Parashewanella spongiae: one gene and its partner. The protein of the gene in region 1 interacts with the protein of each later gene in a pairwise test. Links are inferred from orthologs where the notes say so. Each region holds a gene or a part of one and is shown on either strand. Other genes may lie near its edges.

Region 1 (16,189 bases):
TTCAGGTATTTTTCTACTACATCACCGTATTTTGCATTAAATTCAGTTAATCGCTCAACAATTTGCTTACTCCAAACAGTGACGAACTCCGACTTAACTTTTAACTGTTCAAGGTGCCTACATAACGTATCACGGTAGAGCGCCTGCCATGTATGTGACAATAAACACATCATCAACGGTCGTTTATCAAACACGGGAAGACAGTAAACAACAAGTGCTGCCAGCGCACAAAAATCACCACAATAAAGTTTTTCACACCAGTGGCTGATATTGCCAGTGTAATCCGTTAGCTCAGGCTTTTCCGGTATAAATGCACTCTCTAAAAAAAGTGTTAGCTGCTGGTCTGTGTGAATGCGCTTTAAAATCTCATTACTGATGCTATCTCTTGTCTGGCTGCCATCATAAAAATGGTTAGGAGCCAGTTTTAATAACACAGTCCAAGCATTTTCCTTTAACCGATCAACTATGCCATTCATTTCCATTAGTAGATCATCATCCTCAGACTGAAGGTATTGCTCTTTCAGAAATAATACCTGCTGCGATAATTCCAAATAATCGTCAATACTGCTCAGTAAACGGCGGTGATAATTTTCTGGGGTAGTGAGAAGTAAATCATAAATATCTGACGCAAACAGGTCGTGCAGCGGTAACTTAAAATGAGTGTCTTTATGAGAGACGATCCCTGTAAGCAACCAAGGCACCGTCGCCGCTAAATGTACTCGGTAGTCAAATCTAACCTTTGAAGTTAACTTCAGTAATGCGTCACTCATTTGTTCCCGACACAATAAGTTAAAAATCGTTGTCGATGGCCTATCACACAAACCCAAACGAATACGAAGCCCGTCTATGCACCGCCATTCAGTTTCGCTTTCAACCGCCATAGGAAAGGCTCCCAGATGAAGCAGCTGCTGTGATTCAGGCCAGAGTTTCATTTCGTCCAGTCTGTTTGAAAATTCAACAAGAAAAAGTAAGGCGTCATCCGGTAATTGTTGAGCGAAATTGATTTGACCAATAATATGCGTCTTTAATTTTTCGAGTCGCGCAAAATAATCCTCCCTGCCTTTGGTGTCCCGAGCTAGAATGGCCTCTCCTTGTTGCTCAGCCCGCATTATCACTCTTGTTAATTTTTCATCAAAATTTGCTCCTGGTAACTTCGCTACATCATCAGTTAACTCTAGTTCAGCGTGGTTTTTCGTTACTTCTTCATCACGAATAAATTTGAGGAATGCATCATATTGCCCAAGCAGGCTGACCCTAAACAACTGACCGTCAATATCAACGGTGTTTGATTCAAGGTTTGCTTTCTGAGGCTGAAAGTTTAACTGTGCAGCGATTGAAGTGTTTGAGCTGACAGCGCCTAGGGGATTGCACATTCACATTCCAATTCTTTGTCTTCGATGAATTGATAAATTGTAAAGGATCTAGAGACTTAGGAAGTACCAATCTTTGTCATGCCAGCGAAGGCTGGTATCAAGTGACTTTTATAGAAAAAAGCAAAGGCACTAGACTACCGACATACAAAACTGTCGTTACTTCGTTTCCTGCCTGCGCTTGAGTGACGAGAACTCATCGGTATACTTTCTTCCGCAACTTTTGTAAGCGGTCAATATGAAGCGTCTTTCAAAATTTAGTTTAATGGTAATAACTATCCCTTATATCTAACTGCTAACCAATATTACACCTTCAGATACTAGGAAACCTTACGACACCATTGCTGTAATACAGGTAAATTCATTGACGAAAAATTTATCATATCACAAAAAATTCAGATTAATAATGTTTGACAAGTTTTCAACCAATGGCCTAATAAGTATCCATAACAATATAGATTTTTTAGGAAAATAGAGAAGCAGTTGATATTCAACGGTAAGTGGTGGCTGAGATTTTAAGGAAATAAATCAATATATACTTAAAGTTTATATAGATCTTCTCAGAGAAATTTTAATTGGTTTCAAATGGCGTTCTCATTATTTATTGTGGTGGTAATTCCAAAGTACGTTTAGTTTCTTACTGTTTTGATATACAGTGCATTCAATAGCAACGCCTTTTTCGCTCCAACCATACGGTAAGTTCGACTTCTGGGAAAAGCCTGATTCATCAAAATAATAAAGATCTATTACCCCTTCCTTTTCCATTTCTACACAACTCACTAATTCATCGTAGGCTCTTTCAAAATAGACTTCATTTCGCTGTTTTTTAAGTGAATGTCTCATGCGTTTATGGCTGTAGTTAAAATTTTTTATCGTCCGTTTTACTGTGCCTAGACTGCACTCTTTACCTGTTGAATTCTGTATTAAAGGCTGCGCTCTTTTAAGTTGATGAGGCTCTTCATCAACAAATGATTTTAAGAGTGAAGCTTCCTCTTGAGAGTAAATACTAGGTCGACCTGAACGTTTGTCATCAAATAAACTTGAGACACCTTGCTCGTACCAAGCGGTAATCCAGTTTGATACTGTAATTTCGCAAACTTCGAAAATGTCAGCTATCTGTTTAATTGAAAACTTCTTATTACTTAACAGAAATGCGTGTGCTCTGGTTCGACTACAATCTTGAAGAAGTGCGAACGGGCTATGTGCTTAGTACAAAGTAATTGAATAAAATTAAGCAGGAGCCGTATACGAGACCCGTACGTACGGTTCTGCGAGAGGGATGGGGCACTAACGCCTCACCCTACTCGATGTTTCTAATACCAATTACAGTAATTAAATGCTCAACTCAGAGCTGTGTATGCGCACAAATTGCAAACGAAATTGGTGAAAACACAGTTATTCTACGTTGAGAAAATTTGTTGAAGTAATTTTTGCGCATACAAGCTCCCTGAGGGTAAGGCTAAAGGCTTCCATTACTGCGTTGCATGTTCTTGAATTATCCCGACAAATGCACTAAGTGCGTTGAACGCCAGTTTTGTATGGCGGCCGTAGGGAATATAGTACTTCGAACATACGCCTTGTACTGGAAACCTTTAGATCTTGCTGAGTGAGAGATTAATTACTGTAATTGGTATAATTAATTATTTTATGTAATTTTTCGTAGATAAACTTGGTGATCTGTTTCGAAGTAATCGCTGAAACCAAGCATTCTCATAACAGGAACTAATGGATTTTCATGGCGCATTCTTACCTTAAGTAAATCACCTTTATTTATATGATTATCAATCAGATTTACTAAGACTTGTTGTAATAGTGAATTATGCTCAGTATCGTACCATAGCTGTATGTCTTCTATTTCTGTATTGTCTTGTTCTTTTTTAAAGGTAACTCTTCCTACATCAACCCCATCTAACGAGATTATTTCTGAAGTTTCTTGACCAAACCTTGCTTGTTTTAATCTAATAAAATGATTTTTATCGTGCTCATAAGGCCATAATGCATTTAAATATGATTTCAATTCATTTTGAATTAACAGGTTAACGAAAGGCCAATCTTTTTCTTCAGCTTGTCTGAGCTCGATATTAGGCATGTGTTACTCCGATCAATTATTAAGGGCTCTAGCGATTTAGCAAGTACCAATCTTTGTCATGGCAGCGAAGGCTGATATCCAGTGACTTTTATAGAAAAAAGTAAAGACACTAGACTATCGACATACAAAACTGTCGTTACTTCGTTTCCAGCCTGCGCTGTAGTGACGAGAAATCATTGGTATAGTTTCTTCCGCAACTTTCCTAAGTAAGTTCTAATTTAAAAATCGACATGCCTGTCATAGAAATATTGATTCCATTATCAATAAGCGTAGCCTTAAATTTGGTGATCGCTATCAAGCTAAATACACCAAAAAAAGTAAAACGAATTATTTTCAAAAATAAAATAAGTTAGTTGCCGTAACTACTTGTAACTTAAAGGATAAATCGTTTTATGAATTAAGATTAAAACCATATGAAAGATGATTTAGGCTGTTAAATCGATTGAAAGCAGTCTTAGATTTTTTGAGAATGGCTTAATATTTAGTACCAATTACAGAGATAAATCTCTCACTCACCAAGAGCTAAGGGATCTAGCGATTTAGAAAGTACCAACCTTTATCATACCAGCGAAGGCACTAGTTTCCAGCCTGCGCTGGAGTGACGAGACTCATAGGTATACGTTCTTCCGCAACTTTCCTAAAGGGTTTCAGTGCTAGGCACAAGCTCGAAGAACCATTGCAATAATTCAAGTACTTGTAACGCAGTAATGGAACCCTTTAGCCTTGCTTTTGGGGAGCTTGTATGTTGTCAAAACTGTCTTGACGTAGCAATGTAATAACTACAGCTTTTTAGGTCGGTAACAATGTCTTTATCAATTTCGATTGCACTTTGAGCACATACATAGCTCAGAATTGAGCAGTTAATTACTGTAATTGGTATAACTTTGTATTTGCTATCAAGAAGCAAAAATATTATTTAAAATATTCGCAAGACGAATTCCTGCCTGTTGCATGCGCTGTTCAACTTCCGATCTATGCTTGAAAATATAACCATAACCTAAGTCAGGTTTCCCTGATCCATCAACTCGATAGTCATAAACTTTATTCCTAAGAACCATCGATTCTTTCGCCCAATCGGTATAGTCACCTAATATCCAAGATTGTCTGTTCTTGTGACTTATAGGTAAGAAGTCGACATATTCAGTGTAACTTAACTGCTGATGCTCAATGATAAGTGTGTCCCAAACATTATGGAAGTTATAACGATTAGTTTCGCCAAACCACTTTACCGGAATACTAGTTCCGCCTTTATCAGCCGCTCGACTTACATGCAAAGGCTGGTGTAAATCACCCATAAAGTGAATTAAGAAAGCCAACGCTTGCCACCTTTTTTCATTACTGAGTGACGAATCGCTTAGTTGATTCTCAAATCTTTCAAGAGCTTCGAGGATGTCTCCAGCAGAACTTCTTGGCAACTTTTCCCAATCAGCATCATCTTCTACATTGATATAATGCCAAGCAGAAGCATGTCTCCAATTCTTATCAGACTTGATCTCATCTGGCCAAGTTGAAAGCCGAGCTAATGGTATTCCGCTAGTTATTTTCATCAACTGTGCGTGAGCATTAACAGTAAGATATTGCTCAGCTATTTCAGCTACGATTCTATGACCATTTCGGCCAAATGCAGAGACTTCAAAACAAGTCAAAAAAACAACAAGTGAAGTAAATAAAACAACTGCTAACTTTCTCATATATAGTCCTAAGTATTATTATTTTAAAATATCACCTCATTTTAATGTTACGTTTTGTTTACATCGAGGTGAATTAATTTAGCTAAAAACTTTCGTTTTTAAAAGAAGGTTTCTCATACCCCCTATTCCTACAGGCTTTGTTTAAAAAACTAAAAAATCGAAAAATAAACAAGCGTTTTAAAAACAACTGATCATGAATTTTCTGTTTCATTATTGTAATGAAATTGTAGGAAAAATCTGTTTTAATTCGCACCTGATTCCATTTACAACAAATTGGAATTTTTTTGCTTAATTTTGCCAGTTTAAAAATAAGATAAAAAAGCAAAAAACAGATTAGATTTTAACCATATAATACCTCTACTAAAGGAAAATGTGATGACCAATCATCGTCTCTCACGGATCTCGAGTGCGTTAATTCTCGCATTAGGGTTAAGTACCTCTGCTCTTGCTGCCGACACTTCATCTGCAGTTAAAGGGGAAATAGTTGGACCTCTTGGAAATCCAGCTGCCGGTACTACTGTAACTCTCGTGCATGTACCATCTGGTACAAGTAAAACAGTTACAGTTAACAACTCCGGATTGTTCTCAGCTAAAGGTTTACGTGTTGGTGGTCCCTACACCATCAAGATTGATTCAAATAAATTCAAAGATCGCTTAGTTAAAGATGTTTTTTTGAATTTAGGTGAGCCACTAGACCTTAGCTTTAAACTAGATAAAGATGATACTGAAACTATTGTTGTTAAGGGGTCGCGTTTAACAGCAACAGAATATGGCTCAACAAGCCCTGCTACTCACTTCAACCTTTCAGACCTAGAAAATGCTGCATCAGCAGATCGTGATATCAAAGACTTAGTTCGTATTGATCCACGTATCAATATTGAAGAGGCGGACGGTGAAGAAGCCATTCTTTGTGCAGGCAGTAACCCGAGATATAGTAGTTTAACCGTCGATGGTGTTCGTATGAATGACAGCTTCGGTTTGAACCGTAATGGTTATCCTACAGTTAGAATGCCATTTTCATTTAGCTCTTTAGACCAAATTGAAGTAGAAATAGCTCCGTTTGGTGTTGAAGCTGGTGGCTTTACTGGTTGTAACATTAATGCAGTTACTAAATCAGGCACTAATGAAGTACACGGAAGTGTATTTTATGATTATTCAAGCGACTCTCTTCGAGGAGACAAAATAAAAGGTGAAGACGTAGATGTTGGTGATTACACTGAGGAACGTTTTGGCTTTGACGTTGGTTTACCGCTTATCGAAGACAAGCTTTTCTTCTTTGGTGCTTATGAAAAATTAGAAGGTGCACAAATTTTCCAATACGACGCACTAGGAAATCAAATCTCTCAAGCTGAACTTGATCGTGTTATTCGTATCGCAAAAGATGTGTATGGTTATGATGCCGGTGGTACACCAGCTTCTATGCCTGTTGAAGATGAAAAAGTACTGGTTAAACTTGACTGGAATATTAATGATAATCACCGTGCTTCATTAGTTTATAACTATAATGATGGTTTTCGCATAGATCAATCAGATGAACGAAATAATACAATAACTCTTTCTAACCACTTTTATGAAGTGGGTGCTAAATTAAATTCAATTGTTGGTTCGTTATACTCAGATTGGAGTGATGACTTTTCAACAGAATTGCGTGTTGGACAAATTAAGTTAGACAACCGTCAACAATCTATTGATGCTGCGAGTGGGTTTGGTGAAATTCAAATTGAACGAATTAATGGAGCCAGCATTTATATCGGCCCTGATGATTCGCGTCAATCCAATGATCTTGACTGGAAAAGCCAAACATTAAAGCTGAGCGGTTCTTATTATTTGGATAGCCATACCATCACAGCTGGTTATGAATATGAGAATTTAAATGTATTTAATTTATTCATGCAGCACACTATTGGTGAATATCGTTTTAATGGCCTAGATGATTTCGAAGCTGGTCTTGCAGATGATATTTATTACAATAACTCTGCAGGAACGAATAACCCTAATGATGCAGCTGCGAATTTTGAATATGCTACTCATGCAGCTTATATTCAAGATGAATATACATTCGAAGATGTAGATCTTTCGATAGTATTTGGTTTACGTTACGATTGGTATACCAGTGATGATAAGCCACGCTATAACGAAGTTTTCCACAACCGTTACGGCTTTAGGAATGATGAAACTCTTGACGGTAAAAACTTATTACAACCTAGATTTGGTTTTAATTGGCGTGTTGAAGATAACCTAGAGATACGTGGTGGATTTGGACTATATTCTGGCGGTAATCCAAATGTATGGATTTCAAATTCTTACTCTAACGATGGTATAACAAACATCGATACCTATCGCCGTGACTCCCAATTACTTAATGATGATGGCACACCTATTGATGGTTTGTTCAGTGGCGAAGGTCGGCCTATCTTTGATCCACTACAAGACCAAGTTGATGAAGTTACAAATAACAACCCTGCTTTAGGTAATGAGCCATCAGTTAATGCAATCGATCGGGATTTTGAAATTCCATCAGAATGGAAATATAACTTAGGTTTTACTTACACCACTGAAAACGATTATGTGATTCAAGGTGACTTCCTTTACTCTCAAAAGCAAGATAGTGCAATTATTACTGCTGCTCATTGGGATAACGCGAGTCGTACAGAAGCTTCTGATGGTCGTGCAGTCTACGACTATATTGTTGTCGGTCAAGATGAAGATGGCGATGATGTAAAACGTAATTTCCGTAAGAGTGACTTTGTATTAACCAATGCAAGGGAAAATGGTAAATCAACTACCGTTTCATTCGCGATTAAGAAAGAATACGATTTTGGTCTAGATGCCTCTTTTGGGTATGCATTTAACCGTTCAGAAGATGTTTCACCTATGACCAGTGCTGTTTCGTTTTCAAACTTTACAGGTTTTGCTACAACTGATGCACAAAATCCTGGTTTAGCCACTTCGAATTATGAAACACCACATAGATTCACTTTCAACTTGCATTATGGAACTGAATTTTTTGATGGTTACAAAACTGGATTCACTTTGTTTGGTTCCCATACTCAAGGTCGCCCTATTTCTTATGCATTTGATGGATTGAGTGTTGGTGCAACAGAGTTTAGAAGCCGTAGACAATTACTTTATATTCCAACAATAGATGATGCGAACGTTACTTATGGCGACGATTTTGATCAAACCGCCTTTAATCAATTTGTTGAAGATAAAGGCTTTACACGTGGTGAAATAGTTGATCGTAATTCACATAACTCTTCATGGCACACTCGCCTTGATTTTCGTGTAGATCAACAATTGCCGGGTTTTTACAAAGATCATAAAGCAAGTGCATATTTAGTCATCAAAAATTTAGCTAATATGTTGAATGATGATTGGGGTGTGAAAAAAGTTGGTAACTTTACTGCTCAAAATGTTGTTGACGCGTCTTTAAATAGTGACGGTACATACGTTTATAATGAGTTTTTACCTGATAATGCTGAAGAAACTACTTTCTTAGCACAATCATTATGGGAAGTACGTCTAGGTGTTAAATACACATTCTAAATAGTTTCATTATTTAGGCCAAAGCCAGTAACAATAGTTACTGGCTTTTTATTAGAGTGCTATAAAAGCGTCAAATCATAAATTCCTATCTCAGTACATGCAATATTACGCCATGCTATAATTTCGTTTTTTATTCTGCGAAGTTATCATCAAATGGCTCAAATTAGTTCTGATTTTATTGACAACATTAAAACCCAATTTCCTGAACATCTTTCTTTTGATAAATTTATAGAATATTGTCATAAACCATTGCGTCGTTCTATTCGAGTAAATACCCTCCGCATTACTGTTGATTCATTTCTTAAAATGATGGAATCCAAAGGGTGGACTTTCGAGTCAATCCCTTGGTGTGAGTCAGGGTTTTGGATTACAACTCCAAACATTGATGGTATTGGGAATGTGTTAGAACATTTACAAGGCCTCTTTTATATTCAAGAGGCAAGTTCAATGTTGCCTCCAATTGCATTATTTGATGAATTGAATTCAGCAGATAATGTACTTGATATGGCTGCAGCACCTGGTTCAAAAACCACCCAAATAGCAGCAATGATGAATAATAGTGGAAGTTTGATTGCTAATGAATATTCGTCAAGTAGAGTTAAAATGCTACACGCTAATATCGTGCGGATGGGAGTCAAAAACTGCACATTAACCCATTTTGATGCCACTGTATTTGGTCAATACTTATTCGAAGAGTTTGATGCAATATTACTTGATGCGCCATGTGGTGGCGAAGGCACAGTAAGAAAAGATCCTTCCGCGTTAAAAGATTGGAGCCTTGATAAAGTGCTCTCTATTTCTGAAAAACAAAAAGAACTGATTCAATCAGCTTTTGCAGCGCTTAAAGTTGGCGGGACATTAATTTATTCGACTTGTACACTGAGCCAACAAGAAAATCAACAGGTTTGCCTTTATCTAAAAGAGTTATACCCTGAAGCTGTTGAATTTGTATCACTTCACCAATTATTTGATGGAAGCAGAAAGTCATGTACGCCTGAAGGCTTCTTGCATGTATGGCCACAACTATTCGATAGTGAAGGTTTTTTTGTAGCTAAAATCAAAAAATTACAATCCATCGAAAAAATAAAACCTGAACCAAAATTGAATACTAAGTTTCCATATACTCCGATTCGGATTAAAGAAAAAAAAGATTTAATGCTTTGGCTTGAAAATTCATACGGTATTACACTGCCGGCAGATGCTCCAATCATGTGTAGAGAAAACCAGTATTGGTTGTTCCCAATCCACTTTAAGCATCTTATGTTAAGAATGCGATACCAAAGAATTGGTCTTAAACTTGCTGAACAAAAAGGAAAGCGTTTAAAAGTAAGTCACGAAGCTATTGTTTCGCTCTGTTCAACGAGTGAGCATCGAATTGAATTAACAGAACTACAAGCTGTCGAATATTTGAAAGGTCGAGACATTCAACTAGATATTGCAGAAAAGTCATTAGGTGAAAAAATAGTTTGTCACAAATCTAGTCCATTAGGCTTAGTAAAGCATTTAGGAAATAGACTAAAGAACAATTTACCTAGAGATTTAGTCAGGGATAATACTGCTATTGGTTAATGAAAATTTTAACCAACAAATATGTTTATTTAATTATACCAATTAAAGTAACGACTTGCACTGAAACCCTTTAGCTCTTGGCTGAGTGAGAGATTAATTACTGTAATTGGTATTACACTAAAAAAATCGAAAAGTTTTTTGGCAAAAACTAAATTAGTGTCCTAGACTAATTAATATTGAATTTCATTATTAGTGAGTTTCAAGCTCATTAATGAAAACCGAGTAGCGCACGGCTCGAAAGAGCCATTTCCCAATGCCCAAGCAACCTAGTTGTTTGGGCTTTTTTTTTATCAAAAAATTACCTTCTTCAAAATGGGAACTATCTCAATTTATTGGCACAACTAAAGAGCTTAAAGAAATTTTCACTGGTATATTTGGCAAGTTCATCATAATTTTCGCCACGTAATTCAGCTACAAACTCAGCAACATCACGAACAAATGCTGGTTGGTTTTCTTTACCTCTATGGGGAACTGGTGCTAAATAAGGAGAGTCTGTTTCAACTAACAACCTATCTTTAGGGACTTTACGAATAACGCTTCTTAATTCACCTGCATTCTTGAAAGTTACAATCCCTGAAACTGAAATGTAAAAACCTAAATCTAAGGCCGCTTTCGCCATTTCCCAGTTTTCGGTAAAGCAATGCAATACACCACCTACTTTATCGGCTTGCCCTGCTTTTAGCATTGCGATTGTATCTTCACGAGCATCTCGGGTATGAACAATCAGTGGTTTGTTTATATCTACGGCTAACTTGATTTGTTTTTCGAAGCAGTCTTGTTGTTGAGCTTTGGTTTCATTCGAGTAAAAATAATCTAAACCTGTCTCTCCAATTGCAACAACTCTTTCATCTGCCGCTGTTAACTTCAAACTATCTACATCAAGCCCTGACTCTACATCCAAAGGGTGAACACCTGAAGACAAGAACACTTGAGGAAAAGCCGCTACTTTTTCTTTCATATCGCAAAATTCTTGTTGTCGTACATTTACGCATAAAAAGTACTCTACCCCACGTTTTGAGGCTGTTTCGATAATAGTTTTTAAATTTGAGTGATCTGGGGCAGATTTTAGGCGATCTAAGTGACAGTGCGAATCAATTAACACAAATGAAGTCCGATTTAAAAATAATGGGAAAGGATAACGAGCTACATGGTAGAGGTCAAATCTCCAGAGCCTAAATTACTCGCCAGTAATTTTTCAATTTGCAGTCGTTGTTCATCTGAATCGGTTTCAAGTTTAATTCCAACACCAACTGGACGGCCACCTGATGCACCGATTGGGTTTATCCAGACAACAGTGCCTGATAATTGGTTTTCGGAACCATTTGGGAGCTGATAAGAGATTTCTAAAAAATCCCCAAGATGGTGAGAATGATGTGTAGGGATAAAAATAGCGGCTGGTTTGATAAACGGCATGTAAGAACGATATAGCTCATTCAACGACTTAAATTCCATTTTAATGTCGACCATTCATCCCACCATATATTGCAAGCAATATTTTCAATTATCTATTAACTAGGTGCCGATATTTCAATATAAATTGTTGGCACAATGCTGGAGCATTAATATTACTCATTAAACTCAATCTTTGGCGCATGTGCATGACTTCAGCTGCTAATTTAACGACTTCAGCTTGTAATAAAGCATCATTAAACTTGTTTTGTAAAATAAATTGCCTAAAAACGAGATACAAAACATCTAACACATCAACAATAGTTTGTTCATCGACTGTTAAAAAACTAGCACACAGATGACCAGCCGACAAACTTTGACTCCAATTATTTCTATAATTCAATAACTTGTTATAGTGTCCGGACGAGATACTTTCGATTAAACCTAATGGCCCACCGACTATAGGAATGCACCAATTCGTACCTTTATATTCTGGAGATTGTGAAATTAACCAATCATTAATTTGAGACTTCGAGGGTTTTTTAACTAATATATTTTGGCAGCGGCTTGTAATTGTCGGCATTAACAATCCAAAACTTTCAGTTTGCAATAATAATAGTGTTTGCTTTCCAGGCTCTTCCAGCGTTTTCAACAATGCATTAGCTGCAGATTTATTAAGCTTTTCACAGCTGTAAATTATTGCAATTCGCCAACCACCTTGTTGTGCCGTTTCTGTTAGATCACCGCATAATTCACGAATTTGATCAACTTTAATTTGATTACCATCTGGAACAATTTGATGGAAATCAGGGTGATTACCTGACTCGACTAGGGTACAGCTTTTACAAAGACCGCAAGGAGTAAACTGAGTAGGCCTTTCACAGAAAGTGAGTTGAGCTAAACTACCAAGCAACTGTTTAGCGCCATAACCTTTTTCTAAGCTCAAAAGCTGTGCATGAGAAACTGATTTTTTTTCTAATTGACGCGAAAATATATGTTTGGCCTCATCAAGCCAAGGCAGCTCATTTAGCTTAACCATGGCATAGCCTTTAAAGCACTGATAATGTCTTTGTGAACTTCTGTCATTGCCTGACTTGCATCGATGACATGTATACTTTCATCTTCTGTTGCAATTGATAAGTAACGAGATCTTGCTCTTTCAAAAAAGTCTAATTTTTGTTGCTCAATTCGGTCAAGCGCTCCACGAGAAGCGGCACGTTGCAAACCTAGGGAAGGTTCTATATCTAAATAAAGTGTCAAATCAGGCTTGAAGTCCTTTAATGTTGCTTCACTAATGACATCTACTAAATCACCAAGTCCTCTGCCCCCACCTTGATACGCTAATGAAGATAGATTATGACGGTCGCCTAGCACCCACTTGCCATTATTTAATGCTGGTTTGATGACGTTTGCGATTAACTGCGCGCGGGCTGCGTAAATAAGCAAGCATTCTGCTTCGTCACATAAGGGATCTGTTTTATCGGCGATTTTAACTAAATCACGCATTTTTTCCGCAAGAGGTGTACCGCCTGGCTCTCTGGTGCAAACAAGTTTAGTGCCTGTATGCTTTTCAATGTAGTCACGTACTAAAGTAATAGCACTTGATTTTCCTGCACCCTCTAGGCCTTCAATAACTATAAATTTGCCTTCATACTCATTCATTTTTTATTTCTCTGATACTTATTCACTGCGCGATTATGCTCTTTCAGCGTTGTAGAAAATACATGACTTCCATCATTTTTAGATACGAAATAAAGGAAACTGACATCAGATGGATGTGCGGCGGCCTTAATCGATGCAATACTTGGTGCGGCTATTGGAGTTGGTGGAAGACCATTAATTCTGTAGGTATTAAATGCTGTTCGCTCTCTAAGATCTTTTTTTCTGATATTTCCATTAAACCTATCTCCCATTCCGTATATTACGGTGGGATCGGTTTGTAATCGCATCTTTTTTCGTAAGCGATTGTTAAATACAGCTGAAATTATCTCACGCTCTTCTGACTTTCCAGTCTCTTTTTCAATGATAGAGGCTAATATTAACAATTCATAAGCCGATTTAAGAGGGATATTTTTTGCTCTATTTCTCCACGACTTATTTAATTCTACATTCATTTTAAGATAACTTTGAGTCAAAATTTCATTCACACTTGTCGAAGAAGTGTAATGATAGGTATCAGGATAAAATTTACCTTCAGGAAGACCTGTGTCATCTCCTTGTTCAAGCAACACATTTAAAAATGCATCTTCACTGACTTTTAATCGAGGTTGTTTATTTAAAGTGTTCAGCCACTGTTTAACGGTGTGACCCTCGATAAGTGAGACACTGTAATTTTTAACGGAACCTTTGTGCAGTTTAGATAAAAGAGATTTTGGTGTATCAGTCACGTCTAATTGATAAACCCCTTTTTTGATGCTCATTAACTGAGGGTTTAACTTAACAAAGGCTTTGATTTTCCATATATCTTTTATTACTTTTTGCCTTTGTAGTTTAAGCAGTGTTCCATTTAAAGATGCGCCAGATTCAACCCAAAGTTCTCTTGGCTGAGTAATATTTATAGGTGCTTCTACATAATCAAAAATATTTTTATACAAGAATGCACATGCAATTATCGCAAAGAGAATAAGTATGGTTAAGACTTTAATCAGTGAAATAATCCATCTTCTCACAATGTCACTCCTAGAGAATTTCTGAGGGAATTAACGCCATCCCACATATCAAACAGTTGTTGATTAATTTTTTTAATTGCAACAACGCCAAATAAACTATTTGTTATAAACACATATTTAGCGCACATTAAGCTATTTATTGAGATTTCTGTTACTGATACAGGATGATTCATTTCAGGCAATGCCATCAAAACTTGCTCACGCATCACTCCTGATACTCCACAATTGGACATGACAGGTGTGCACCAAACACCATCAATGAAAGCAAAAATATTAGCCATAGATGATTCTGCGACATTATTATTAGGATCAAGCACTAACCAATCATCAAAACCATCGGGAAGTAACACTGATTTTATTAGAACTTGCTCTAATCTATTAAGGTGCTTTATTCCTGCAAGTAACGGCTGATTAGCAAGCTTCACCTCAGAAATCGACAAAGATACTCCTTGTGATTGCCAACCTTTATAATGGTCGGGTAAATCAAAAATTGTAATGATTTCTGTATATTGAGCGTTTTGGCTCGGTGCATAACCTCGCCCACCTTCGCCGCGAGTAAGGAGAAATTTGATGCCTCGGTTGGGATTTTCTTTTGCTAGTTGTTTTATAAGCAGTATTGAAGATGGTGTGATTTTCCAAAAATCTTCACCATCAAAAAATTTTAATCGTTGACTGCCCTGTTCAAGGCGGGAACAATGAGCATCGAAGAATTGAATACAGCCTCCATCATCAATTCTCATTGTTGCAAATACGCCATCCCCGTAGGTTAACCCACGATTAGATGAGTTTACCAGCGTTCCCTGCTGTCCATTTATCCAAGTATCAGACATTTTTAGTCCTGACTAATACGGCTGGCAACGGCTTCTTGTTGATCTTTATACTTTGCATTTTTACGTGTGTTATAAGGCTTAGCAACTGCTGTATTTAAACGTTCAAAATTCAATGCACCAATCGTCATTTTAGGTCTTAACGCAAGTGGCAACTTACCACTGTTAAAGAACTCAAGAACTATCTTACCCTGCCATCCGGGATCGATACGGTGTGCAGTTACGTGTACCATTAAACCTAAGCGAGCTAGTGAAGAACGACCATCAAGCCAACCAACGATATCTGCTGGTAACATAACGTTTTCGTAAGTCACGGCTAGTGCTAATTGACCAGGGTGGAGGAAGAAAGCTTCACCCTCAGGAATGTCGATTTGATCACTCATAACGCGGTCAAGTGCCTCTTGCACATCAGATTTAGCGCCGCTTAAATCAATATAAGGAGCAGTGTGATCATTGAAAACTCGAAATTGGTCGCCTAAGCGTACATCCATACTTACTCCGCTTATAGCATCATCACTAGGTCGTGGCGAGATTACGATTTCACCGTCATCTAAACTCTTTATAATTTCAATATCCGTTAATCGCATATCGCTTACTACTCCTTGTTATAAAAAATTAGCTATTTAGCCAGTAAGTGCTGAATTCTAGTTTTTAGAATATCAGTTGCGATTCTATTTTTACCACCGCGTGGAACAATAATATCAGCATGTTGCTTAGAAGGTTCGATAAATTGAAGAAACATTGGTCGAACAGTCTGTTTATATTGTGAAATAACTGATTCCATAGTTCTTTCACGTTCCTCAACATCGCGTTGTAAACGTCTTAAAAAACAAATATCTAATGGTGTATCCATAAAAACACTGGCATCAAACAATTCACGCAATTTAGGATCGGTTAAAAGTAAAATTCCTTCTAAGATGATCACTTTCTTTGGTGTTATGCTGGTTGTATCGGCAAGTCGAGTATGCTCAGTATAACTATATTTCGGAATTTGAATTTCTTTACCCGATTTAAGCTTTAATAAATCTTGTCTTAATAG
Region 2 (15,984 bases), 2.0 Mb from region 1 along the record:
TTTTCTGGTTCTGAAAATATGATGTGTCGAGCTCCAGTCCTAGAGACTGTTTTCCATACTTCTTTGCGACTCACTGCATTAAGTGTTTTTACTTGAATTGCATTAATGCTACTTAAGGGAAGGAAGGTAATTGGGCAATAGTATCTTGGTTTTTCTGGTAGTTTTTTTATCGAAAATCCAAATAGTTGATGAGGTCGGGTCATCGAAATGTGATCTGGAACATATGGTATTTGTGAGAGGTGTTCAACCACTAGTTTCATTCGCTCCCCTCGTTGGCTTTGGATAAAGACATTAATATTACTCCAGTTTTTATGGATTATTTTCGGAATGGTTGTTATTTGACAGAGACTATAATCATCATCTTTGGTAGCTGATAATTCATTCATTTGTGAGCTATTTTTTTTCCGTGTCGTGGTTGCTAAAGCTTCTGAAACTGTATTTGTTTGCTGTGCTTTAGTGTCTGTATCGCCATGCTGTTTATTTTTCTTTAAAGGAGGAATATATTCTTGTTTTGTGACTATAGTTATTCTTCCTTTTGATACTAATTCAGAATAAGATTCGTGTTTAACGCCCTCTCTTTCAAAAACGGCTTCAATGAGCGCAATTTCCTTTTTAACGGATTTAGGCACTTTGGTGTCAGCTGTAATTTCAGAATCCAGTTCACTTGAATGGAATTTTATAACCCATTCATTGAGGTTAAACCAACTTTTGTTATCGTTAGGAAAATAAGTATAAGTGTGGTCTCCAATTGCAATCGTATTTGTTTCGCCTTCGATAGGATTTAACCAAACCTGAAGCGAAATGTTTTCAGCTGTAGAAATGTTAGAAGCGATAGATGCCATATTAATTACCTATCTTATGAAACTAAAGGTCAAGAGAAAATGGGAGTAAAAAAACAAATTGAAAAGGTATTTTAAGGAATAGAAAGAGGTTGTCATTGAATGTAATTAAAGATTAATTTAATTTAATCACTTCGGGTTTAATTCTTCGCACCTTGGGATGAACTAACACAAAAGGTTTGTACCTTGTCATACCTGTGTAGCCTGGTATCCAGCGACTTTCACTAAACAAGAAAAAGCCTCTAGACTCCCGCCTTCGCTGGAGTGACGATACCTCGCCCCTCTGTCGGGGGAATTCATTTTTAATCTCGTAGGCTTTAATTCCTCGCCCGCTAATTGAATTGAATATCAACCCAGACTAATCGGTGATCTGAAGAAACAGATTTACCTTGTTCTCCAGCTTTATTTTCAAATAAATAGCGGTATTTTTCACCTTTTGCTTGCCAATATACTCCAGAATCGACAACTTTTAAGTCAGCCGATGGCAACACATAGTCTAAGCGTAATGGAAATAAATGCGTCCAATAATTTGGCGTGCCGGTAAAGGTTTTTTGAGTTAAATACTCTGTACCACCAGTAGATGCAGGGATCATATCGCCAGTTGCAACAGCTTGAGCAATACGGGGATGATTAAGCAATTGTTTAATAGAAAATTGGTACGAGTCGCCATCAGCGGGATCTGCATTCAAGTCACCGGCAATAATGAATGACTCATTAGTTCCTAAACCACCTTTGTTGCCTTGATCGTCAATGAGATAAGTACTTTGTCTGGGGTCGTTACTCACATAATCAGAAAAAAGACGAATTTCATCATGATTACGGCGACCATTTCTGTCTTCGTCACCATCAAATACTGGAGGGGTAGGATGCATGGCTAATAAGTGGATGGTTTTGTCTTCGTTTATTCTAATTGGCAAATCAATGTGGTTTTTCGATGATAAACGGAAATGTTCTAAAGTGCTTTCTTGGTAATAAGGCGTACCGTCAGCACGAGCAGGCAATGCCGCGTTTGGCATATCTTTCCAAAGGAATTGTTGAAAACTCCTTAAGTTATCGGTAACAAGTTCATATTTAGATAAGACAATAAAGCCGTATTGGCCATGATAAAAACCAAAACCGTAGGCGTCAGTGGGAAGTGTTATTTTTCCATCGCCATTTAAATCCTGCTCGGCAAGACCTGTGTTGGTTGGAGCAATATAAAAATATGGATAATCAATAGCCTCAGCGCCATTCTGCGACTGGTTTAAATAGTAAGTGATAAAGTTTTCAACTACCGTCGAATCATTACCTGAACCATCGTGATCAAACTCGTTGAGTAGTAATACATCAGGACGTGTACGTTGGATGACTTCGGCGACATGCTTAATTTGCAAGTTATCACCAGCCGCCATTTCTGCTGGCAGAGTGTCAGCTGAAGTGCGATCAAACGAGGCGTTATAGGTAGCAAATTTGACCTTATTTGCAGTCACATTAGTTGTCTCATCAAAAAGTTTATTTTGGATATGTCCAGAAGCCATAGCATACAAAATAAAACCGACCGAAGTGAGAGCAAATACCGCATTTAAAATATAAACAGCAGACCAAATTTTTCGATTAAATCCAGATCTAACCCAGCGCCCTTTATTCAGTAAGATTACTCCACTTAACAGAATACAAATTATTGCTGTCATCAACATTGGGAGAGAAATGCTAACAATGGGCAGCATTAATGCAGCGCCTGACGATTTTGACCTAGTTGCAATATCGTCAGCTAACATCGAAAAACAAAAATAGATGATTGCCAATGCAACTGTCCATAGTAATAAACCTATTCCCTGTAAATATTTCATTATTATCGCCTAATTAAGTAAATAGCAATCATGGCGAACAATAAACTCGGTGCTGCAGCACCGACAATCGGTGATAATTCATAGACCAAACTGAGAGGACCAAAAATTTGATTACAGATATGAAAGCTAAACCCAGCAATGACACCCATTAATACCCGCGCACCCATGGTAACAGTTCGAAGGGGTCCAAAAATAAATGACAGAGCCACCAACAGCATCACGGCAACGGTAAAGGGCTGCATGATTTTACGCCACAGAGCAAGTTGATACTGACTTGCATCTTGGCGGTTAATTTTCAAATAATCGAGATAATCAATTAGGCCTTGAATTGACAATGATTCTGGTTTTGCGGAAACCACGCTCAGTTTGTCTGGCGTTAAGGTTGATTGCCAATCATATTCTATCAGTTTGCTGTCAGTGATTTTGCTATCGGTTAAATGGGTTTGCGTCACTTGGTGCATTTTCCACGTCCCACTAATGAAGTCGGCGCTTTTGGCGAAGATCATGTGGCGCAGTTTATGCCGTTCATCGAAGCTGTATAGTGTAATGTTCGATAAGCGGTTTATGCTGTTTACTTGACCGATATTGACAAAAAACTCCCCGTCTTTCGCCCATACCCCTTGTCGTGACTTAATTAAACTACCACTCGATATACGGCTTGCTCTCAACTCGTAAGCTTTTTTCTCTGCAACTGGCGCTCCCCATTCACTGAGAGCCATAACGAGTAGCATTAGTGGAACGGCGGTTTTCATTACTGAGAAAGTGATTTGCAACCGTGATAAGCCAGAAGCTTGCATGATTACAAGCTCAGAGTTTGAGGCGAGCATACCTAAACCAATGAGTCCACCTAGCAACACCGCCATAGGAAAGAACAGCTCAATATCACGGGGCACAAGAAAAAGGACATAAATCCCTGCATCGAGAACGGTGTATGCACCACGTCCGACGACACGCAACTGATCGACCCATTTAATGATGCCTGAAAGTCCAGTTAAAATAAGTAAGCATAATGCCGAAGTGCTGATCAGGATCCGTGCAATATAGAGGTCAAGAATCTTCATTTTGCATCCTTTACTTGCTTAGGCTTGTTTTTATTTTTTTCTTTGACCAAACCGGTCATTCTGGCACCGATAGGACGTTCTTTACTCAGCAGCAAAACAGCTATGATGAACGCAGACAAATGAATCCACCACATGCCTAAATAGCTTGGGTATACTTCATCTTCCAGTGCTTTTTTGGCTGCGACCATCATTCCAAAATAACCTAGATATAACAAAATCGCTGGGAACATCTTAGCGAACTTGCCTTGACGAACATTCACTCGTGACATGGGGACGGCAATTAAGGTCATCATGATAATGGCCAAAGGAATAGCCACGCGCCAATGAAACTCAGCAGCGGCCTCTGGACCTGATGTGTTGAAAAGCTCAAAGGAAGACATAGCAGACAGTTTACGTCGACGTTCTTCGACTTCTCTGTCTTGAATCTGCATTTGGTAACCGCCAAATTCGATAACTTGGAAGTTTAATGAGTGAGGAGAGCCTTGATAGCGTACGCCTTGATCCAGTACTAACTGTTGCTCACCATCTTGACGTTCGACAACACGCCCAGACTCAGCAACCACAATGTTTGTTTGGCCGCTGGTATTATCTTTTTCAGGTAGCTGCGCAACAAATACATTACTTAAATTATTCTTTTTGTCTTTATCTTCAATAAACAGCACTGCGCGACCATTAGCACTGGTTTGAAATCGACCGGGAATGATGGCAGATAGTCCGGCTTCGGATTGTGCTTTTTCAAGTAATACGTTTTGCTGTTCTTCTGCCCAAGGAGCAATATAAAGTGATAATGCTGCGGTAATTGCAACATTAAATATTGTGACCGCCAAAGTGACACGGGTAACGTACCACTCACTGATGCCTACACTATGAAATACCACCATTTCATTTTCTGCATACATCCGACCATGAGCCAACATAATGCCAAGAAATAAGCTTAAAGGTAAAATCAACACGGCTAAAGTGGGCAGTTCGAGCGCAAGTAAAGTGGTTATGAGTGAAGCGGGAAAATCGCCGTCAGTGGCATCGGCCAAAATTCTCACAAAGTGCTGACTGATAAAAATGGTGAGTAAAACTGTTAAAACAGCGAGTTGAGCTTTAAAAACTTCTCGGATTAAATATCTAAATACAATCACAGGCCTGCCCGGAATCTAATCTTGTGTTTTTGCTGGAATAGGAATAAGTTTCATGTAAACTGTCAGCACTCAGTGATTTTAGCTTACTTTACAGCAAAAAAAACAGACTATATCACCTTTAGAACTGGAATATTAGTGCGCTAAAGTTGCAGTTCGTCATTATCATGTATCCGTGAATGTTGAAAATGCTTTGCAACCTCTCTAAAACCAAGCATCTTCATGATTCACGTGTAATTAAATTATAATTTTTGTATTTAAGAATCTAGGAGTGCTCATGGAGTTTAGCGTAAAGAGTGGTAGCCCAGAAAAACAACGTTCTGCATGTATTGTTGTCGGTGTTTATGAACCTCGTCGTCTATCTGGAATCGCTGAGCAACTTGACCAAATCAGCGATGGCTACATCAGCAACTTACTTCGCAAAGGCGATCTTGAAGGTAAGTCAGGCCAAATGTTGCTATTACACCACGTACCCAATGTATTGAGTGAACGTGTCCTATTAGTAGGTTGTGGTAAAGAGCGTGAATTAGATGAACGCCAGTACAAGCAAATCATCGCTAAAACTATTAATACCTTAAATGAAACTGGTTCGATGGAAGCCGTATGCTTTTTATCAGAACTGCACGTGAAAGGGCGCGATATTTATTGGAAAGTGCGTCAAGCGGTCGAAACCACGAATGACAGCTTATATTGCTTTGATACGTTAAAATCGGTTAAAGATGAAACACGTCGTCCATTGCGGAAAATCGTTTTTAATGTCCCAACTCGACGCGAATTACCAGCAGGTGAGCGTGCGATTGAACATGGTAACTCAGTGTCAGAAGGCATGAAGCTTTGCCGTGACGTGGCTAATATGCCACCGAACATTTGTAATCCAGCTTACTTGGCCTCTCAAGCTCGTCAAATGGGCGAAACCTATAATAGCCTAACGGTGTCAACTGTTGGCGAAGAGCAAATGGCTGAATTGGGTATGCACTCATACCTTGCGGTTGGTCGTGGTAGTGCCAATGAGTCTATTATGACTGTAATGGAATACAAAGGCGCTGCAGATAACACCGAAAAGCCGATAGTTTTAGTGGGTAAAGGACTGACTTTCGATGCGGGTGGTATTTCGTTGAAACCTGGTGAAGGTATGGACGAAATGAAGTATGACATGGGCGGCGCCGCAGGTGTTATTGGTACCATGAAATCACTATGCGAAATGAACCTTCCAATTAATGTAATCGGTATTTTAGCTGGTTGTGAAAACATGCCATCAGGTAATGCTTATCGCCCTGGCGATATTTTAACAACAATGTCAGGACAGACAGTTGAAGTATTGAATACAGATGCAGAAGGCCGCTTAGTACTTTGTGATGTATTAACCTATGTTGAGCGTTTCGATCCTGAATTGGTTGTTGATACTGCAACTTTAACAGGCGCTTGTGTGATTGCATTGGGTAAGCATGCTTCAGGCCTGTTTTCATCACACAACCCATTAGCACATGAATTGTTGAATGCTGGTGAGCAAAGTGGCGATAGAGCGTGGCGTATGCCGTTGTGGGATGAATATCAAGATATGTTGGATAGCCCGTTTGCCGATTTCACCAACTTAGGTGGTCGTCCAGCAGGTTCAATAACAGCTGCATGTTTCTTGTCACGCTTTACCAAAAAGTACAACTGGGCGCATTTAGATGTGGCTGGTAGTGCATGGAATAGTGGTCAAAATAAAGGATCTACCGGACGTCCTGTACCGATTTTAACTCAGTTTTTGATTAACCGTTCAGGTGTTGAGCTCGGAGAGTAAAGGCTAGCAGGTTAGCAATGAAATGAGGCGAAGCATTAGCTTCGCCTTTATTTTTAAGGAGCAAGAATAGATGAGCCAAGCTACATTTTATCTAATGGAACCCGATGAGAATCTAGATGCAATTGAAGCTCTGCAAGGGTTCGCTTGTCAATTAGCTCATTTTTATTATGAAAAGCAATTACGGATTTATGTGCATTGTGGCAATCGTACAGATGCACACCAAATTGATGAATTGCTTTGGCGCTTCGAAGCCAGTGCTTTTGTGCCACACAACTTAAAAGGGAGTGGTCCTCAAGGAGGATCACCAGTAGAAATTGGTTACGATCCACAAGGACCGCAACAGATTCGACACCTATTGATAAATCTTGCAGACCAAGCCCCTGCTTTTGCGGTAAACTTCAGCCAAATTATCGATTTTGTTGCTGCAGATGACGTTAAAAAAACGCTGGCTCGTGAACGTTATCGCCAATATCGCGGAATGAGTATTGAGTTACAAACTCAAGATCTCGCCAAAGATGCATTTAAATTTGTTTGAGAAAGAATATTTCCATGGAAAAAACATACGATCCTCAGTCTATAGAACAAACGCTTTACCAAAATTGGGAAGCACAAGGTTATTTTAAGCCCCACGGCGATACTAGCAAGGGCAACTATTCCATTATGATCCCGCCACCAAACGTGACGGGCAGCCTGCACATGGGGCACGCGTTTCAAGATACTATTATGGATACCTTGACGCGTTACCAACGCATGAAAGGTAAAAATACCTTATGGCAAGTGGGTACCGATCATGCTGGTATCGCTACCCAAATGTTGGTGGAACGTAAGCTTGATGCTGAAGAAGGCCAAACGCGTCATGATATTGGTCGTGATGCGTTTATCGACAAGATCTGGGACTGGAAAAATGAATCAGGCGGCACTATCACTAAACAACTTCGCCGCTTAGGGGCTTCAGTTGATTGGGATCGTGAACGTTTTACTATGGACGCGGGCTTATCAAAAGCCGTGCAAGAAGTTTTTGTAAAATTGTACGAAGATGACTTAATTTACCGTGGTAAACGCTTGGTGAATTGGGATCCTAAATTGCACACCGCGATCTCAGATCTTGAAGTTGAAAACAAAGAAAAACAAGGCTCAATGTGGCACCTTCGTTATCCATTAGCCGATGACGCATTAACCGCAAACGGTAAAGATTATCTAGAAATTGCCACTACTCGACCAGAAACTATGCTCGGTGACAGTGCGGTTGCTGTCCACCCAGATGATGAACGTTACCAAAGCTTGATTGGTAAGTTTATTATCCTACCAATTGTTAATCGCCGCATTCCTATTGTTGCCGATGATTATGTGGATCAAGAATTTGGCACTGGCTGTGTAAAAATTACGCCAGCACACGACTTTAACGATTACGAAGTCGGAAAGCGTCATAACCTGCCAATGTTTAATATTCTTACTATTGATGCGGCAATCCGTAGCGTGTCAGAAGTGGTTAATACCGATGGCACGAGTAATAGTACGATAGATGGTTCTTTACCTGAACGTTATGCCGGTCTAGATCGTTTTGCGGCCCGTAAAGCTGTCGTTGCCGAATTTGAAACTTTAGGTCTGTTAGTAAAAATTGAGCCACACGGGTTAAAAGTCCCTTATGGTGATCGTTCAGGTGTAGTTATTGAACCTTTGTTAACCGATCAGTGGTATGTCGCTGTTGAGCCAATGGCGAAAACGGCGATAGAAGCTGTTGAAAACGGTGAGATTAAGTTTGTTCCGCAGCAATACGAGAACATGTATTTTTCATGGATGCGTGATATCCAAGATTGGTGTATCTCACGTCAGTTGTGGTGGGGACATCGTATTCCTGCTTGGTATGACGACTCAGGTAAAGTTTATGTTGGTCGAGATGAAGCTGAAGTCCGCGCCAAACATAAGCTAGATGATTCAGTAGTGTTAAATCAAGATAACGACGTACTTGATACATGGTTTAGCTCGGCTTTATGGACCTTTTCAACATTAGGTTGGCCAGATAATCTGGAAGACTTAAAAACCTTCCACCCAACTGATGTGCTTGTAACCGGTTTTGATATCATTTTTTTCTGGGTTGCCAGAATGATCATGATGACCATGCATTTTATTAAAGATGAAGACGGCAAACCACAAGTACCATTTAAGACTGTATACGTCACAGGACTTATCCGCGACGAAGCGGGCAACAAAATGTCGAAGTCAAAAGGTAATGTACTTGATCCACTCGATATGATTGATGGTATCGATCTTGAGTCCTTAGTCAGTAAGCGTACTGGCAACATGATGCAACCTAAATTGACTGCGAAAATAGAAAAAAGCACTCGCAAAGAATTTGCCGAAGGAATCGAAGCTCACGGCACAGACGCGCTTCGCTTTACCTTAGCAGCAATGGCTTCAACAGGACGTGATATTAACTGGGATATGAAACGTCTTGATGGCTATCGCAGCTTTTGTAATAAGCTTTGGAATGCGTCTCGCTACGTACTGATGAACACAGAAAGCGAAGATTGCGGCTTTGGTTCAAATCAAGATATGGAGCTATCTCTAGCCGACCGTTGGATCACTGGATTATTTAATAACACAATAAAAGTATTTGACGATCATATGGCGGCTTATCGTTTCGACTTAGCCGCAAATACTTTGTATGAATTTACTTGGAATCAGTTCTGTGACTGGTACTTAGAGTTGACTAAACCTGTGTTACAAAGTGGTACAGAAGCCCAAATGCGTGGTACTCGTCATACCTTGATTACCGTATTGGAAGCTATGCAACGCTTAATGCACCCAATCATGCCGTACATCACTGAAACTATTTGGCAACGTGTTAAACCAATGCTAAACCCAGAGTCGAATGTGGAAAGTGAAACCATCATGCTCGCAGCATTCCCTGAGTTTGATGCTAAGCAAGTCGACCAACAAGCCATGGATGATTTAGAGTGGATTAAACAAGTGATTGTAGCGGTACGAAATATTCGTGCTGAATTAAACATTGCACCATCTAAACCACTTAAAGCGTTGCTTAAGAATGTGAATGCTCAAGATAAAGCACGTGTTGAAGCTAATCAAACGTTTTTCAATACGTTGGCGAACCTTGAGTCAATGACCATACTTGCTGATGATGAAACTCCGCCTATGTCGACAACGGCTTTAATCGGCGACCTTGAACTCTTGATTCCAATGGCGGGTTTAGTTGACGTTGCGGCTGAAACAGCACGTATTGATAAGCTACTTGAGAAACTCGAAAAAGAAGTTTCACGCATTAATGGCAAACTTTCTAATCAAGGCTTTGTGGCTAAAGCGCCAGCAGCCGTTATCGATAAAGAAAAAGCTAAGTTAGCCGACCTTGAACGTGATATGGAAAAACTCACAGAGCAAAAAACTGAGCTGGCTAAGTTAGACGGATAAGGAAAGTTGCGGAAGAAAGTATACCGATGAGTTCTCGTCACTCCAGCGCAGGCTGGAAACGATAACGCAGCACCTTTTATTTAGAAAGAGCGACCAATTTACGCTCTCTCTTTTTTCGATGCCTTTGAGCATTCACTGTTCTGTGTTGTGACCAGCTCACTTAGATGGCTAAGCATCACTGCTCACGCCTTGAACAGATAAATGCTCAAATAGCACAAAATTTAATTCTGAAAGATCAACAGACCCTAGTGCCTTTGCTTTTTTCTATAAAAGTCGCTGGTATGACAAAGCTTGGTACTTTTTAAATCGCTAGATCCTTAAGGTAAGTAGTGGCTCTGAAGGAAGTTTGCTTCAGAGCCATATGTTTTAATAAAAAAGCAAAATCAATATGTTGGGTTAGTAACGATAATTGAACCTTGGTCTTTCGAAAGTTCTACATCTTTAAAGAATTCCTTAAGGAATGGAAAGAGATTATCTCTAAGCACCACGCCATTGTTTTTTCCTGTTATTACTTGTTGAAAATCCGTTTTGTTTTTTATGTGATGTTTAATCAACACCATAGCAACGTATAGTGAAATGCCGCTGCTTGCTTCATCTTCAAGTTTTTGATAAATATATTTAGCATGAAGGTTGAGTGCTTTATTTATTATACCAAGATTGGTCAGAAACAACTTATATTTGAGACCTTCTTCTACGATTGACTGGATCCAGTCAATGTCTTTACTCAGGTAGGCCATTTCAGAACAAAATTGAATGCCTATGACGGTTAGATCTTTAGCTAATGTAGGGCAAGCTATGATAGCTTCCCAAGCAGCTTTTCCTTCACGAAAGTTTGATGTAGCAAGGCATAAATGAAGGAATTTCCCATGAAGAAGAATGTTGGGAGTAAATGCTTTTTGTGACTGAGCTTCTTGCCATATTAATTTGGGTGTAGATCTTTTTGATCGACGAAAACCATGAAAAGATCATTAATTATCAATTGGATGGGTTTAATAAATGGTGCGAAAGGAGCAATTTTATAGTACTTATCAGTTTCCACACACAACAAGTATATAAAAAGGCTCCTTTCATGAAACTAGCATACTCAAACTCACTCGAATTTTCATTCTTTTCTGAAGCCAAATTGCAATTTGAACGTATTATTTCGCACCTCGAAGACGAGCAAGTTAAGCAAGAGAGCCATGGAGAAGTTGAAGCCTATATCGATACCGAAGGAACTGAGTTGTTGCGGTGTTTATTACAGGGTTTCTTAGATATCAAAACTGCTGAAGAGCCCCGTCAGCAAGTTTGTTCCAACCGTGACATTGCATTGAATCATTTGAAAAATAACTGCAAACGAAACTTAGAAAGTTTATTTGGTACCGTAACGATGCATCGAAAAGGTTACAGTCAACGTCGGTGTGATAGCGTGTTTCCAATGGATGGTGAGCTGAATCTTTCGAAAGATAAATACTCTGATGGTGTACGCCTAAGACTCGCTACAGAAGCAGTCAAAGGCTCATATGATGATGCAGTAAGCTCAATAGATACCACCACAGGTGCGCACGTGCCCAAGCGACAAGCAAGGCAAATTGTGCAGGATATTGCACAAGATTTTGATGGTTTTTATCTCCAGCAGAGATACCTTAAGCCAGAAAATACATCTGATTTACTGGTATTGACTATGGATGGAAAAGGCATCGTTATGCAACCTAATAGCTTGAGAGAGGGCACGCAAAAAGCAGCGAAACAACAGAAGCTCAAAGGACGCCTAAGTGCTGGAGAAAAAAAAGACCGCAAACGAATGGCAGAAGTTGCAGCGGTATACACCACCAAGCCTTTGCATCGTACCCCAGAATCAATCATGTCTAGAAACGATAATTCAAATGTTCGTCCATTACGTGTGCCACCAAGAAATAAACGTGTGTGGGCAAGCGTAGAAAGAAGCGCTGCGACTGTGATTGAAGAAGCATTTTTAGAAGCTCTGGAACGAGACCCAACTCAAAGCCGTCAGTGGGTTGTACTCGTTGATGGTCATCCTCATCAGCTAAAACAAATTTATCGGGTGATGAAGAAACTCAACATCAATGCAACGGTGGTCATGGATTTCATCCATGTGCTTGAATATCTCTGGAAAGCGGCGTGGTGCTTATTTGAAAAAGATGATCCAGAAGTCGAAGATTGGATAGAAAAGCGAGCGACTGAAATCTTACGAGGTAATGCGTCACAAGTAGCAAAAGGCCTTGGGATCAGTGCAACAAAACGGAAATTAAAACAACGAGAAGGCATTAATAAGTGCATCGGTTATCTATTGAGAAATAAATCAAGATTAGAATACGGTAAAGCGTTAGAGCAAGGTTTCCCAATTGCTAGCGGTGTCATTGAGGGAGCTTGTCGTCATCTGATTAATGATAGGTTGGATATCACTGGAGCGAGATGGAGTCTTGAAGGTGCAGAAGCTATATTAAAACTTAGGTCGTTAAGATCGAGTGGTGATATTGAAAAGTATTGGGAGTATCACAAAAAGCAATCCAAACAGAGGTTATACAGATGTGGATAACTTCGTCGTTTTAAAAGACCCACACCCTATTAATTTACCACGACTCATGTTTTTAGATAGAACACAAGCGGTCAGATAATTGCTGTAAGTGAACCAATTTGGCTGCCAATTTTTAACAGTAATGGTTTTGTGTAAAAAATCAGCAAATGGCAGGTGTTCAGCACAATTGCATGACATTATCAGTGAGTTAAGCGTTCTTAAATTGAATTCGACTTTATTACCTTCAATCCAATTCCACACATCAAAAGCCGAGTGATAATCGTGAAAAGTACTACAAGCGTTTATAAATGCATTAATTGCGACAATTCCCAAATTTGTTTCAGAGTGGCTATTTAATAAACATTCTTTTGACTCGCCCCAGAGTTCTTGTGCTAAGGGCTGATTACGAGAATGTCTACATATAGTGAATAAACAAGCATAGGTTTTAGCTTCTGGTTTGATTTTCTGGCGTCTCATATACGCGATAATTTCATTCAAATGTTCAAAATCACGCATTTCAGTCATATAGAGTAAGGCTTCATTTATCGCTCTTATTTCAAGTACCATTCCTTTTGAAAGCATAGTTAGGAGTATATTCATGTACTGTTCAAATTGATTTTGTGCTTTGCAGACAGCCATATATGAGGTGCATGCACAGAATTTTGGAAAATACTTTGAGCTAGGGTTTGTGAGTTCTAACCAAATATATTGCGCGCTTGAAAAGTCATTACTTGTTGAGCAGTTTTTGAAAAATGTAGCAAAAACTCGCCCTGTGAATTCGTTAGAACTGTTGTTCCAAACTTCTTTTATTTGTCTGATAATAAAAATGCCATTTAAAGGAGAGGTTTCTTTTCGAATAATACTACAAGCCATTTTGTCGACATCTTCATGAGTAATGATTTTTTCACTAAATAGCTCCATCATTGTGTCAGCCGTAGTAAAAAATTTTAAATGAATAATTTTCAATTCTTCAGAAGACAAATTACTGTAGGCACAAAACAACGCATAATTTGGGTCAAAACCAGAGTTTAAAAATAATAAGTACTTTTGAGCTTCTACTTTGTTGACGTTTAATGTAGCACTGACGAACTCAAAATGAGTGACAATTTGTTGAAATTGAGTTTGTGGTCTAAATATGCCTGCAGCTACAAGAGACATGATCTGAATCTCAATTTTATTACCTTTAGTGACAGTTAATGGTAAATATCAATTTGAATAAGTCACGTTAAATGAGCTTAATATTATGCAAAGTATGAGTCGTCGAGGCAACTATTGGGATAACGCAGCGATGGAAAGGTTCACCATCAATAAATAAAGAAAAATGGCAGACAAAATCCCCAGTTATACCAATTACAGTAATTAACTTCCCCCTCAGCAAGAGCTAAAGGATTTCAGTACAAGGCGCAAGTTTGAAGTACTATATACCCTACGGCCGCCATACAAAACTGGCGTACAACGCACTTAGTGCTTTTGTCAGGATAATTCAAAAACTTGTAACCTAGTAATGGAATCCTATAGCCTTGCCCTTCGGGAGCTTGTATGTGTCCAAATTACTACGCAAGACTGTCTCAACGTAGCAATGTAATAACGACAGTTTTGTATGTCGGTAATAACTATGTCTTCATCAATTTCACTTGTACTTTGAACACATACATAGCTCTGAGCTGGGAATTTAATTACTGTAATTGGTATTAGCTTTATTTAGGAGCGCTGTAAGTACGAATGTTTTTTTCTAAATTGCTAATACAATCATGGCCACTAGGTTTAAAAAGGGTAAGGCTTGAGCAGCGGCAAAAGGCGCAGAGTATAGCGCTGTAACTGAACTCACTGCTTTCCTGCTCCAGTTGCATGACGACGTCTTTAAGTGTCATTGAATTAAAAGAATACCAAGGACGCTTATCTATGGTGGCCAAGGCAACAGGTCGTGTTTCAGGCAATGACCCGAAATTCTCCATGTCCTGATTTTTAGCCTTAACCCAGCTTCCAAACCAAACAGGAGAGAGATCAACCATCTCATCAGGATCTTCGAAATTGCTGAGATCATAGTTTGGGCATGATGCGCCACTTGAATATATTTCGTAAGGGTGAGTGTCCAGCTTGCTGAAATTGAGAACATTGATGTCCCTAAGAGCCGTTCCATCTGGGCAATAAAACCAGATTTGTGTATAGAGGGGAATAATAAATGGAGTTCCCCCTTGACAACCGTGTGCGGATAAAAGCAGCTGCGCTGCAGGGAATTCAGGGTTGTAGTGAATCGTTAACCCACCACGGCAGTATTTTTTAGCATTTGGCATTTACATAACTCCTGCTTAAATATTTATGATGGAATGGAACAATTTAACGGCTCTATTTGAGTGTGAGCTAAGTAAGGAAAATTGAAGCTCTTTTTTATTTTAATAATTAGTCTATTTTTAAAAGCACCATCTTTGAATGCATAAAGTACGGCATTATTTCCTTAGTTTTTTGCACTGTAAACTCCTTAGCTGTATTCCACAAGCTTTGACGAGCTTATTAATTTGATGGCTGACCCCAACGGCAAACGTAGTATCAGCAAGATGAGTGATGGATTTTTCTTGCACAGTACAATTTACATAAACACACATAAACAATGCCATCTTCTGCGTTTTTCCCGTGAAGCTTGAGAGATAACGCAAAGATTTTTTCAACACTTTGAGCAGATCCCTAGGTTACTTGTTTGATTTTATATAAATTCAATGTGTTAACTCCAATGAGCTGTACTGTTCCCTCCCTTAACTCATCAAAGCCATTTAGATTCGGATGTTTAATAAGGTACTATGAGGCGATATAAACAAGTCAATTTTATCAAATTCATAGGACTACACAGTGCCACATTGCATTATTGAGCATTCTGATGATTTTAATTCCTCTATACTCGTAGAGGCTGTTTTTAAAGGAGCATTGACGAGCCGACTGTTTGAGAGCCAAGACATCAAAGTAAGGGCTCAACCTTTTTCACATTATCAAGTTGGATTTAAACGCAGTGCTTTTATTCATGTTACGTTAAGAATGATGTCTGGTAGAGGGTACGAACAAAAAGTAAATTTAGTGCAAAGTGTTGTTGAACAGCTTAAAGGGTTAAATTACGATGAGGTTTCAATAACCACTGAAATACAAGAAATCGATGAGCGTACTTACTGTAAGCAGCTTGTGTAATAATTAGGCTGTGTGAAGTGAACGAATAGTTCAGAAACAAAAAACCGACGGTAGCGGGCTGAAGCAGTGAATTGATCTATCATGGTTGCACTCTAGTTTCATTTATTTTAGAGAATATCATGCGTCACTCTGTAGATGTTCAATGCCCTCACTGTCAAAGTACTTCAATATCAAAAGCAGGAAAAAGCCCAAAGGGGCAGCAAAGATATTTATGTACCAAC

What was found.
Region 2: the proteins of holB (region 1) and E2I05_RS03010 interact in binary tests that used the Escherichia coli proteins (3 or more experiments, as listed by UniProt). The link is inferred for Parashewanella spongiae from one-to-one orthologs.

The regions. Positions count from the first base shown.
Region 1 is NZ_CP037952.1:2,815,521-2,831,709, forward strand. What follows is about bases 10,731-13,729. They hold holB (DNA polymerase III subunit delta'), read right to left. Parts: upstream 12,694-13,729; coding sequence 11,767-12,693; downstream 10,731-11,766. Other genes in these bases: E2I05_RS11055 (TatD family hydrolase), read right to left, coding at 10,731-11,367; E2I05_RS11060 (PilZ domain-containing protein), read right to left, coding at 11,409-11,732; tmk (dTMP kinase), read right to left, coding at 12,681-13,316; mltG (endolytic transglycosylase MltG), read right to left, coding at 13,313-13,729. Also shown: E2I05_RS11025 (ankyrin repeat domain-containing protein), read right to left, coding at 1-1,373; E2I05_RS11035 (hypothetical protein), read right to left, coding at 3,016-3,459; E2I05_RS11040 (S1/P1 nuclease), read right to left, coding at 4,356-5,150; E2I05_RS11045 (TonB-dependent receptor), read left to right, coding at 5,526-8,696; 16S rRNA (cytosine(1407)-C(5))-methyltransferase RsmF, read left to right, coding at 8,850-10,265; more of E2I05_RS11055, read right to left, coding at 10,585-10,730; more of mltG, read right to left, coding at 13,730-14,323; pabC (aminodeoxychorismate lyase), read right to left, coding at 14,320-15,153; dcd (dCTP deaminase), read right to left, coding at 15,156-15,737; udk (uridine kinase), read right to left, coding at 15,770-16,189. UniProt on the Escherichia coli protein: Part of the beta sliding clamp loading complex, which hydrolyzes ATP to load the beta clamp onto primed DNA to form the DNA replication pre-initiation complex.
Region 2 is NZ_CP037952.1:835,616-851,599, forward strand. What follows is about bases 5,654-8,447. They hold E2I05_RS03010 (DNA polymerase III subunit chi), read left to right. Parts: upstream 5,654-6,715; coding sequence 6,716-7,180; downstream 7,181-8,447. Other genes in these bases: pepA (leucyl aminopeptidase), read left to right, coding at 5,654-6,645; E2I05_RS03015 (valine--tRNA ligase), read left to right, coding at 7,195-8,447. Outside these bases: E2I05_RS02985 (hypothetical protein), read right to left, coding at 1-842; E2I05_RS02990 (endonuclease/exonuclease/phosphatase family protein), read right to left, coding at 1,172-2,668; LPS export ABC transporter permease LptG, read right to left, coding at 2,671-3,729; LPS export ABC transporter permease LptF, read right to left, coding at 3,726-4,862; more of pepA, read left to right, coding at 5,137-5,653; more of E2I05_RS03015, read left to right, coding at 8,448-10,071; E2I05_RS03020 (hypothetical protein), read right to left, coding at 10,455-10,808; E2I05_RS03025 (ISKra4 family transposase), read left to right, coding at 11,141-12,610; E2I05_RS03030 (hypothetical protein), read right to left, coding at 12,593-13,747; E2I05_RS03035 (putative adhesin), read right to left, coding at 14,287-14,883; E2I05_RS03040 (5-carboxymethyl-2-hydroxymuconate Delta-isomerase), read left to right, coding at 15,434-15,763. UniProt on the Escherichia coli protein: Part of the beta sliding clamp loading complex, which hydrolyzes ATP to load the beta clamp onto primed DNA to form the DNA replication pre-initiation complex.